DNA from 2 places in the Clostridioides sp. LIBA-2809 genome. Region 2 is predicted to be linked to the other one. Evidence: riboswitches for the same ligand, from Rfam matches in the RefSeq annotation. Region 2 holds a riboswitch; the other holds the start of a gene.

Region 1 (6,253 bases), 600 kb from region 2:
TGACCAATAATCTTCAAAACAATTTTTTTCTACTTCAAAAACTTCATCTATATCTTTAATAGTCATTTCTTCTATTTTTATATCATCTACTATTAGTTTTGTATTATCTTTCATCATTTAGCCTCTTCATTTTTTCATCGTATTGTACTTCAGCTTGAGATTTTCTGATATACATAGGATTTATTGTATAACAAGTATGTACATCTATATTTTTATTATATTTACTTAATGCCAAAGAGCATAAGCTTCCTGCATTAGATACATTATTAGCTGGTGATGGTATTTTTACATTTTTTATATTTTCTAACTTATCTTTATACTTATATACAGCTTCTCCAACTACTATAAATTCTTCATCACTTGATACTATTTCCTCTAATAAAGTGTCAAATTCCACAACATTAACACCCTCTAATTCTATTAGCTCTCCATTTTCAAGTTTATATTTAGCTGAATAGACTTGATTCTTCTGCGCATCTAATATACAACATATCTTCCTATCACATAGATTCATGTTATTTGCTAGAGATTCTAAAGAATTCACTGCTATTATTGGTATATTATTTACATGAGCCATAGCTTTTACTGTGGCCATACCTATTCTAAGACCTGTAAATGACCCAGGCCCTATACATACAGCTAATAAATCCATATCTTTTATACTTAAATCACTCATGTTCAACATACTTTCTATCATTGGCATAAGTTTTTGCGAATGAGTTTTTTTGTTGTTCACTGTAAACTCACATATTAAGTTATCATCTTCTACAACTGATACACTTGCTGCCATAGAAGATGTATCCATACCTAGTATTTTCATTATTTAGTCAACTCCTCAACTATTTCTTTGTAAAAATCTCCTTTTGGAGTTAATATCATTTCTCTTCCATCATCTTTATACTTTAATTCTATATTTAAATATTCCTCTGGAAGTATATCTTCTATTAGATTAGCCCATTCGATTATGCAAATTCCCTTTGAATTTATATATTCATCATATCCAATATCATACATTTCATCACTGCTACCTATTCTGTAAACATCAAAATGATACAAAGGTATTTTACCTTCATATTCATTTATTATAGTAAAAGTTGGACTTGTTATATAATCTTTTATACCTAATGAATCTGCTAAGCTTTGTGTCATTGTAGTTTTCCCAGCCCCTAAATCTCCTACTAAACAGATAACACTACCTTCTTTCAAAAGTTTACCTAATTTATATCCTATTTCTCTAGTTTTATTTTCATTTTCTAAATATATTTTTGCCATCAATTCATCTCCATTTTGATATAATCGTCATGTGAATTTATATCACTGCTTAATTAATTATAGTATAAGCCTAGACTATTATAAAGTACTTCTATTTATCTTTTTTTATTGATGGCCATATCTAGACATTATATACAGTCTTCAATAATAATTTTTATATACTCTTTTGCCTTACAACTTTGCTTTAAAGCTTCTTTGCATATTTTCTCAGATTGCTCTTTTACATATTTAAGAGACTTATAATTCTCTTTAACTGCTTCAATACACATTTTTTCTGTCTGATTTTTTATATACATTAACATCTTACCATTTTGTCTTACAATCTCTATGCATATATCTTCTGTATAATTATCTATGTAACTTAACACATCTTTAATATTATATTTTTTATCTAAATATCTTATAGCTTTTATACATATTTCCTCTGTTTTATTATTAACAAATTGCAGACTTCTTCCATCTTGTTTGACAGCTTCCATACATATTTCATCTTTTTGTTTGTTTACATATTGCAGTGCCATACCATTTTGATTTACAGCTTCCATACACATCTTATCTGTTTGATTTTTTACATATTGTAATGCTTTATAGTTTTGCTTAATCGCTTCTATACATAGTTCTTCACTCTGTTCTCTAACATATGCAAGACACCTACCATCTTTTTTAATTGCTTCTAAACATATACTTCTTGTTTGAACCTCTAAAGCTTTTAGTATACTTACAACATCTATATTTGAAGAATATCTTATTGCTTTTATAATAAGCTTCTCTGTCTGGTTTCTTACATACTTAAGTGCATTACAATCCTTTTTTATAGCTTCAAGACATATATACTCTGTTTGTTCTTTTACATATTTTAGTGCTTTATAGTTATACCTTATCGCCTCTAAACATAATTCTTCTGTTTGCTTTTTTACATACTCTAGGGCTTTATAATTTTGCCTTATCGCTAGAATACACATCCCATCAGTTTGATTTTTTATATTTTTTAATTCACGATAATCATACTTTACACTTTCCATATTTTCAATGTATTCATTTGTAATATACTTTAAAGGCATTTTCAACTCTTCGTTATCAACACTTATATGAATATTTTCCCAATTACTATTAAAATAATACCCTTTATCATCTAAAAATAATTTTTTCAATTTTTTAGATATACTCATCTATCTACACCCCTATCATTATTAAATTAGATATTATTAAAAAATTAAGCATAAATCTTTATTTATTTTTTATAATATCTTTATTTTTTATTTATTATGAATTCGCTCTGTGTATTATAGATACCTTTTTAGTATTTTAATAGTTAATCGTTTTAATTCTTCCTTTATTTTAAAAATTAAATTTGCCTAAATATTTCTTATTTTATATACAATTTTTGATAAATTAATAAAGCCATAATCTATTTAATATATCAATCACAATATAGGACCGAAGTTATAAATAAATTATGGCTATTCAATACATTTAATTTTAAAATTTTATATTTTCTTGTCTAATTATTTTTTTATTACATTTCCCATTTTTTTATAAAGTGGTAATGTTACTAAAGATATTATAACAGCCTTTAATACATTAAATGGAGCTATCATCCAAATTACAAAAGTAAATAAATCATGAACTTGAGGATTTATAGCTGAGCCTAGGCCTATTATAGCATCTAGTCCCATTAATTGCCCATAAAGTGGCAGCATTACAAAATAATTTACCAATGAACCAATTATAGTCATAGCTATTGTCCCTAATACAAATCCAATTACTACACCCTTTAAATCTTTACTTCTCTTATATGAATAACAAAGTATAAGTACATAAGAACCACCAATTAATATATTTGCAAATTCTCCTACTCCTCCAGTTGTTGTTGCTGTTATCATTTGTAGTATATTTTTTACTACAACTACACCAAATCCAACCAATGGTCCTAAAGACATACCACCAAATATTGCTGGGATATCTGATAAGTCAATTTTTAAGAAATCTGGAAAAATACCTGGTATTGGTGCTTGAATAAACATCAATAAATAAGATATTGCAGATAAAATTGACATAACCACCAAAGTTCTTGTTGAAATCATATTACCTCTTTTTACTGTATTTTGCATAACTACTTTCCTCCTAATCAATAGTTTATATTTTTTAGGAAAAACAAAAAACTCGAAGATCCTATCTTCGAGTTTTTATGGATATAGTTTAAACAAACTAAAATAAACTTATTTATATTCCATAAATATCTTCTCTCATCCAGACTTTACTGTCGGCTTTGGAATCTCACCAAATCAACCACCTAAGTAGTTCGCGGGCTATACCGCCGGTAGGGAATTTCGCCCTGCCCCGAAGATCTTCTTTGATTTTTTAATTTTCCTTACACTCTTATATTAGTTAATTTTTTAATAATTGTCAAGTTATTTTTTCTCATATACTACTTTGCCATTTATTATAGTGTAAAGTACGTTACTTTGAATCTCTAGTGGAGAATTGTCCCAAATTACTATATCTGCATCTTTGCCAACCTCTATAGAACCTACTTTGTCTCCTATTCCTAAAGCCGTAGCTGGATTTATTGTAATTGATTCTATTGCTTTTTCTTCTTTCATACCATGTTTAACTGCTATGCCTGCACATATTGGAAGATATTGAACTGGTATTACTGGGTGGTCTGTCATTATACATACATCAAGACCTGCATTTGAAAGTATTCCAGCTGTACTAAATGTCAGATTTCTAAGTTCAAATTTAGACCTTTCTGACAAAGATGGACCTACTATCACAGGAAATCCTTCTTCTACCAATTCATCTACAATAAGATGACCCTCTGTACAATGGTCTAATGTAAGTTTTAAGTCAAATTCTTTTGCAATTCTTATTGCTGTAAACATATCATCAGCTCTATGAGCATGTGCCTTGAAAGGAATTTCTCTTCTCAGCACAGGTATTAAACTTTCCATTTTTATGTCATATTCAGGCTTTTCACAGTCTTCATCATCATGACTTTCATATAAATCAATCTCTTCTAGATATTCTTCCGCTTTTTTTAAATTTTCTCTAAGCAAGGCTGCTATAGCCATCCTAGTTTGAGGAGATTTGTCATCTTGACCATAGCAACTTTTTGGATTTTCTCCAAATGCTATTTTAGATGCAACTGGATTTTTTATTACCATTTTATCAATTCTTTTTCCATGTGTTTTTATAGCTATACATTGACCTCCCATAACATTTGCACTTCCAGGTGTTGTACAGACAGAAGTTATACCACCCTCAAAAGCTTCTTTAAATGTTCTATCCATTGGATTGATTCCATCTATAGGATTTAATTGTGGTGTTATTGGGTCAGTTTCTTCATTTCCATCTGCCCCTTCAAAACCTATCCCATCTTCCCATAGACCCAAATGAGTATGAGCATCTATAAATCCAGGGAACACAAGTTTATTACTTGCATCTATTATATCTGCATCTAATGGTGCTATTAAGTCTTCTCCTATTTCTATTATTTTTCCTTCATCTATAAGGATATCGCCTTTAATTATTCCATTTGTTATGGTGTTTATTTTACCATTTTTTATAAAAATCATTCATTTTCCTCCTGATTTTCAAGACTCTCTTACTTCTTTTTAACATTGTTTTTTACAATATACTTTTTTAATTTTTAATACTCATACCTACTATAAGTTGTATTTACAAATATAGAATTCAAAATAACAATACATAAACTTGTTTATTTTTTCATTGATAAAGCTACTCTTTTTTTGTTTAAGTCAATTCCAATAACTTTTACATCAACTATATCTCCTACTGTAACAATACTCATAGGGTCTTTTACAAAGCTATTACTCATTTCTGATTTATGAACTAACCCATCATTTTTTATTCCAATATCTACAAATGCACCAAAATCTACAACATTTCTAATTGTACCTTTTAAAGACATGCCTTCTTGTATATCTTCAATTTTTAAGACATCAGTTCTAAGAATAGGTTTTATTCCTTCTTCTCTTGGGTCTCTTCCTGGCTTTTTAATTTCAGCTATAATATCTCTTAAAGTAACTTGACCTACTTCTAGCTTTTCACTTAATTCTTTTAGACCAATCTCTTTTATTTTCTCATCTATTTCTTCTATATTTTTATTTTTTATATCATCTAAAGAATACCCTATTATCTCAATCATTTTTTTACATATGTCATAACTTTCAGGATGCACACCTGTATTATCTAGTGGGTTTTTACCATCTAAGATTCTCATAAATCCAGCACACTGAGTGAATGCTTGAGGTCCAAGTCGTTTTACTTTTTTCAGTTGTACTCTCGATGTAAAATCTCCATTTTCTTCTCTATATGCTATTATGTTTTTTGCAATAGCTTTACTTATTCCTGCAATATGTTCTAATAGAGAGTATGATGCTGTATTTAAATCTACTCCAACACTATTCACAGAATCTTCAACAACACCATCTAATACTTCTTCTAGTCTTTTTTTATTTAAATCATGCTGATATTGACCTACACCAATACTTTTAGGGTCTATTTTTACAAGCTCTGCTAATGGGTCTTGTAATCTTCTAGCTATAGATATAGCTCCTCTTATTGATACATTTATATCTGGATGTTCTTCATTTGCAAGTTCAGATGCTGAATAGACAGAGGCTCCAGCCTCACTAACTATAACATATTGTACTTCCCTATCTATCTCTTTTATCATTTCTGATACAAAAGTTTCTGATTCTCTAGATGCAGTACCATTACCTATTGAAATTATATCTATATCGTATTTTTCAATCAATCTTTTTAAGACTTTCTTTGCCCCTTCCACATTATTTTGAGGGTCTGTTGGGTATACTGTTGTATAATCTAATAGTTTACCATTTTTATCTACTATAGCTATTTTACATCCTGTTCTAAATGCAGGGTCAAATCCCATAACTACTTTGTCTTTAACTGGTGGTTGAAGCAATAAACTTTTAACATTTTTTCCAAATAC
Region 2 (6,253 bases):
TAATTCCTAAAGAATGTGAAGCTGACTTAGATGAAATACCAGAAAATGTAAAAGAAAAAATGGAGTTTGTACTCGTAGAACACATGGATGAAGTATTGGAACAAGCTTTATTAAAGAGTGGTGAGAAGAATGAAAATTAGAAGTTCAGAGATAACTATGAGTGCTGTGAATAAATCACAGTATCCGGCAGAAGGAATTCCAGAGATAGCATTAGCTGGTAGGTCAAATGTTGGAAAATCATCAATAATAAATACATTGCTTAATAGAAGAAACTTTGCTAGAACTAGTCAAACACCAGGAAAAACTAGAACTATAAACTTTTACCTAATAAATAATGAGTTTTATTTTGTGGACCTTCCGGGCTATGGATATGCAAAGATAGCTAAGTCTGAAAAAGAAAAATGGGGAGGTATAATGGAAAGATATCTAGAAAGTAGACAAGAATTATGTTCTATACTTCTACTTGTAGATATTAGACATGAGCCTACAGCAGATGATAAGCTTATGTATGAATGGATAAAACACTTTGGATACAACTGTGTAGTTATTGCAACTAAGGCAGATAAAATATCTAGAGGGCAATATCAAAAACATATAAGTATAATAAGAAAAAAATTACAACTGGAAAGTAGTGAAAAAGTAATTCCTGTTTCTTCATTAAAAAAGACTGGTGTTGAAGAACTATGGGAAGAAATTGTAAATCAATACAATCAACATGGATATGAGATAACAGTAGATTAAATTTAAAATATCAAATGTTGGCATAATACTTGTTTAGATAATCTATATAAGATTAGATTAGTTTTAATTGTATTAATATCAAAATAAAATATAGGATGCCTCAAAATGGTTTTAATGGTCATTTTTTGGCATCCTTGTTGTTTATAAGCAATAAATATTAGCAATTTATTGTTAAAAATTATAAAACTTAGCAAAACTACTATAAATTAATGTAGATTAGTATATTTAAAAATTTATTCACTAATGAAATAACCAATAAATTTTATTTAAGAAATAGATTTATCTGTTTTTCTCATAAAGAAAATAGTTAGTATAAGTCCTATAAAGCATACTGCTGCTGCAATCCAATAAGATTGATTACTAGCTGTGACATAAGCTGATGTATGGCTTTTAAAATTTTGATTATATGTAAGGCTTTGTGCAAAGAAACTACTAAAAAATGCTGTTCCAAGAGCAAATGATAAATTACGAACAGTTGCAAGAAAGCTACCTCCATATCCCTGTTTTTGTGGAGGGACATCTGCAAGGATACTACTATTGTTTGGTGAACTAAAAGCACCTAGTCCAAGTCCAAAAATAACTAAACATGCAATTAGAAGGAACAATGGTGAATCTGCCTTTAAAAGTGCCATTCCAACAAGGGAAATAGTCATAAATGAAAAAGATGCTGTTAAAATATTCTTTGCACCATGTTTATCAGAAAGAGAACCTGCAATAGGAGCTATAAGTACCATAATAAGTGGATGTACAGTCATTACAGAACCAGCCATCATAGGAGATAAATTTTTTAATTGCTCTAAATAAAACGGAAGTAGGAAAGACACTGCCATTTGAGGAAAATAACAAGCTATTCCGATAATGTTACCTACAGTGAAATTTCTATTTTTAAATAGAGGTAAGTCAATAAAACTTTGTTCAAATTTTACTTCTCTTAATGCCAACAGTAAGAATATTATAAGTGATGCTATTCCTAGATACAATCTTGTATCTCCCTTTCCATTCATCGCAAGTAATATAAGTGTAGTACAAGTTGCAAATAGTAGAAGACCTGGAATATCAAAGCTATTATTTTGTTCATCTAAAACAGGTCTAGGAAGAAATTTAATTCCAAGAAAGACTGCTACAATGCCAATAGGTATATTGATAATAAAAATAGAAGGCCATCCGAAATGTTCTAAAAGTATCCCTCCAATTACGGGACCACTCATATTTCCTATACCAACTACAGCTCCAGTGATTCCTATAGCCTTTCCTTTTTCATTTGCTGGAAATGCATTAGAAACTATGCCAAGTCCAGTTGCCATTAAAATACTTGCTCCAACTGCTTGAAATATTCTTGAGGAAATTAATGTTGATAAATTGTGTGATATACTACACAGAAAAGAACCTATTGTGAATACAAAAAATCCTAACGTGTATAGTCGATTTGAGCCTACTTTATCACCGAGTTTTCCAAAAAATAACATAGTAGCTGTTACGACAAGCATATAAGCTGTTACAACCCACTGAATTTGTGACATGTTAATTTTAAAGTCAGTAGCGATTGTAGGATTTGCGATATTTAGTATACTTCCATCAAGAGTAGACATAAATACACCAATACAGATGATAATTAATACTATCCATTTTTGTTTCATGATAACACTCCAATCTTTTATATAATAGATTTTATAAGTACAGAATGGTTATAAAATAAACAACAAAAAAGCACCTACATCTTAGGTACCTCGAATGTGTTTAATTTCATGAATAAATACGGTAGTTGAAGGAGTTGTATAGATTACTCATGCAAAATTACATAAAGGTACTCATATACTATTTTCTTCTACCATCCAGATTTTACTGTCGGCTTTGGAATCTGACCAAATTATGCCATAAGGCTCGCGGGCTTTTACCGCCGATAGGGAATTTCACCCGTTTCTGAAGAAAAACAGATGTATTTTGTAATATTATTTTAACATAAAATTACAACGGAAACAATTGGATTTAAACAATACACAACTATATTACTGTATAAAGAGTGAAATTATATTCATACATAAAAGTATATAAAAGTTAAATCACATAGTATGGAAATCTACTATAATTAGATAAAATTAATTTGTTATTGGTATTGAATGATAAGTTTTAGATTTATCAAAAGCATAAAGCTGTAACAAAACTCGTATAATATTAATATCTTAATTAAGAGATATTGTAAATTATGAGGAGGCGCTAATATGGAAGGAAAGGTAAAGAAGGCATTTCCAGGTGGGAACACATCACAAGGCTCATATTCTTTTTTTGAATATATAATTCCTGAAAATGTAAAAAGAGTTTTTTGTTTAAAAGGTGGACCTGGAGTAGGAAAATCCTCACTTATGAAAAAAATTTATAAAGAATTTTTAAATAGAGGATATGATATCGAATTATATAACTGTCCTTCTGACCCAAGTTCATTGGACGGTGTAGTTATAAAGGAATTAGGCGTGGTACTTATGGATGCAACTGCTCCACACACTATGGACCCAAAGCTACCAGGAGCTTTGGACGAGATAATTAATTTAGGTGATTACTGGAATACAGAAGAGTTAGAAAAAAACAGACAAGAAATATCAGGATACGATAAAGATATTAGTAATGCATTTAAAAGAGCATTTAAGTTTTTAAAAGCATCAGAACCAATCTTTAGAGATATAGAGGAAAAGTATTCTGACTGTATGGATTATGGTAAAGTGAATCTAGTTACAGAAGAACTTATTAAAAAATTGTTTGATAGAGTTGAGAGCACAGGTAATTTAAAAAAAGCAAAACATTTATTTGGTTCAGCCATAACTCCTGTAGGATGTTTAGATTATACAGAAAACATTTTAAAAGATGTAAATAAGGTGTATTATTTAGATGGAGAAATAGGAACTGGGAAAACTACATTATTAAATAAAGTGTATAAAAAAGCTATTGAAAAAGGTTTAAATGTAGAAGTTTATCATTATCCACTTATTCCTGAGAAAATTGAGACTGTATTATTAACTGACTTAGATATAGGTATAACTATAAGCACAACTTTTAAAGAAGAGGAGACAATTAATTTAAATCAATTTTTAAATAGGGAAAAATTACTTAAATATGAAGAAGACATTAAATTTGATGAAAAAGTTTTGGATGATTTAATTTGTTGGGCAGTGTTAAATCTTAAGAGAGCTAAGTCTAAGCATGATATTATAGAAAGTTACTATATTCCTAACATGAGATTCGATGAAGTTGGAAAGTTAAGAGACAAACTAGTTAAAAGAATTTTAAAATATGAGAAAAATGTATAAGAACATATATATTAAATTAGATATTAATTATAAAATATGATTTTTAGTAAACTGGCGTAGCTTTGAAGCTATGCCAGTTTGCCGTTTTTGATACAATTAAGAAATAATTATTAATTAATAGAGATTTTTATATAAAAAATTAATATTCTAGAAATAATTTTACAAAAAATATCTTACTTAGCTATAATATCTTTAGTTTGAGTTAACGTGTGATAATGGAATATCCTTTTCAAAGTTATGCTTTTATAATAATACAAAAAAATGTTTATTGAAAGTTCTCGTATTTTGTAAATAAGATTTAGGGATATATACTTGGTATTAGTAATTTAGTGATAGGAGTTCAATGTATGATATTATATACTAAAGATGAATTTTAATATATAACTTTGATATAATAAACATATGTAAATGTTAAATGGTTAATTAAATAAACTTATCATATAAAAATAAATTTGTAAGGAGCAATACAGTATGAAAAAACAATATGTGTTTATAATACTATCAAGTACTATTTTAGGTATACTTGTTGGAACCATATTTAGAGATTATAGTAATGAACAAACAGTTTATACAAGTAAAGATAAGTCAATAAGAAAAGAAATAAAATTGACAAGAAAGTCTATAAAGGAATTAACAAAAGAAAAAGATAAATTAGATGAAGCAATTAATTCAATGAAAAAAAATCAAAAAAATTCTGAAAAAATCTCAGAAATAGAAACTCTTAGAGATAGCCTATCATATTCAGATGTGAAAGGTAGCGGAATAATATTAAGTATAGACGCTATAGATGAAAAAACAGGGAATATAGCCAATAGTATAGACTATAATAAAATACTTGTAAAAGTCATAAATGAATTAAAAGTAAATGGAGGAAAATACATAGAAATAAATGGTCAAAGAATCAATCAGTATTCAGAAGTTGTACTTGCAGGAAGCCACATAAATATAAATGGAGTTCCTGTAGCACAACCTTATGAAATAAAATGCATTGGGGATAAAGATAAACTATCTAATTATGTAGATAAAGGCAGTAAATATCTAGATAGTATACAAACTACTTATCCAATGAAAGTAAGTATAAAAGCTGAAGAAAATATCTCTATGAAAAAAATGAATATACCTAATAAATTAAAGTATATAAAGGGTGATTAAGATTATATTAGAGGAAAGCAGTTTGCCAATGTTAATACCAGAAAAACTTGCAAAAAAATATAATGTATTTCCAGTAGAATTTCAAGATGATAATTTAGTAGTAGAAATAGAAGATGAAGATATATACGCTCTACAGGATTTAAGATTAGCTACAGGGAAAGAAATTATATTGAAAAAAGAGAAAAAAGAACTTATAAGTGAGAAAATTGATAAATATTACAATAACTTTGAACTTGATGAGGATTATGCAAAAAAACTATTTGAAAATCTTTTAGAAAAGGCTATGAAAGAAAATGCAAGTGATATACATATAGAACCATTTAAAGAGCATTTAATAGTGAGAATGAGGGTAGATGGAGAACTAAAGGAAGTATCAAAGTTTTTAATTGATATATATCCATCATTATCTACTGTCGTAAAATTAAAGGCCTCAATGGATATAACGGAAAAAAGACTTCCTCAAGATGGTAGAGTGGATGTAAAGTTAGGTGGGAACTTAATTGATATTAGGGTTTCATCAATACCAACTGTCTATGGTGAAAAAATTGTTTTAAGAATACTTAATAGAGATACTTTCTTAAAAGATAAGATAGAACTTGGATTTTCAGACGAAGCAATAAAATCTATAAATAATATAATAAATAAAAGAGCAGGGATATTATTAGTTACAGGCCCTACAGGTAGCGGAAAAACTACAACAGTATATTCCTTATTAAATGATTTAAAAGGCATAAATAAAAATATAATGACCATAGAAAATCCAGTAGAGTATAAGATGGATGGTATAAGTCAGATTCAAGTGAATTCAAAAGTAGGATTAAGTTTTGATGTGGGTCTTAGAGCGATATTAAGACAAGACCCAGATATAATAATGGTTGGAGAAATAAGAGATGCAGAAACAGCTAAAATAGCAGTAAGAGCAGCTATAACAGGTCATTTAGTTATAAGTACTTTACACACTAATGATGCAGTGTCTTCTATAGCTAGGTTATTAGAAATGCAAATACCACCATATCTTTTGAATGCATCTCTTATAGGTGTTATCTCTCAAAAATTGGTTA

The links. Region 2 has a riboswitch for FMN ahead of ACTG44_RS18380 (MFS transporter). Riboswitches for the same ligand answer to the same signal wherever they lie in the genome.
Region 1: linked by a shared signal. The riboswitch ahead of ACTG44_RS01305 (ECF transporter S component) and the one ahead of ACTG44_RS18380 (MFS transporter) in region 2 are both predicted to bind FMN.

The regions. Positions count from the first base shown of each region.
Region 1 covers NZ_CP197004.1:201,226-207,478, reverse strand. Annotated here, with positions in the region: gene ACTG44_RS01325 (GNAT family N-acetyltransferase) at 1-114, opposite strand, end outside; gene tsaB (tRNA (adenosine(37)-N6)-threonylcarbamoyltransferase complex dimerization subunit type 1 TsaB) at 104-820, opposite strand; gene tsaE (tRNA (adenosine(37)-N6)-threonylcarbamoyltransferase complex ATPase subunit type 1 TsaE) at 820-1,272, opposite strand; gene ACTG44_RS01310 (DUF4116 domain-containing protein) at 1,401-2,441, opposite strand; gene ACTG44_RS01305 (ECF transporter S component) at 2,778-3,383, opposite strand; FMN riboswitch at 3,507-3,624, opposite strand; gene ACTG44_RS01300 (amidohydrolase) at 3,684-4,850, opposite strand; gene ACTG44_RS01295 (Tex family protein) at 4,994-6,253, opposite strand, start outside.
Region 2 covers NZ_CP197004.1:3,895,533-3,901,785, reverse strand. Annotated here, with positions in the region: gene lon (endopeptidase La) at 1-140, shown strand, start outside; gene yihA (ribosome biogenesis GTP-binding protein YihA/YsxC) at 130-741, shown strand; gene ACTG44_RS18380 (MFS transporter) at 1,008-2,378, opposite strand; FMN riboswitch at 2,558-2,673, opposite strand; gene ACTG44_RS18375 (ATPase) at 2,961-4,040, shown strand; gene ACTG44_RS18370 (DUF881 domain-containing protein) at 4,512-5,192, shown strand; gene ACTG44_RS18365 (GspE/PulE family protein) at 5,221-6,253, shown strand, end outside.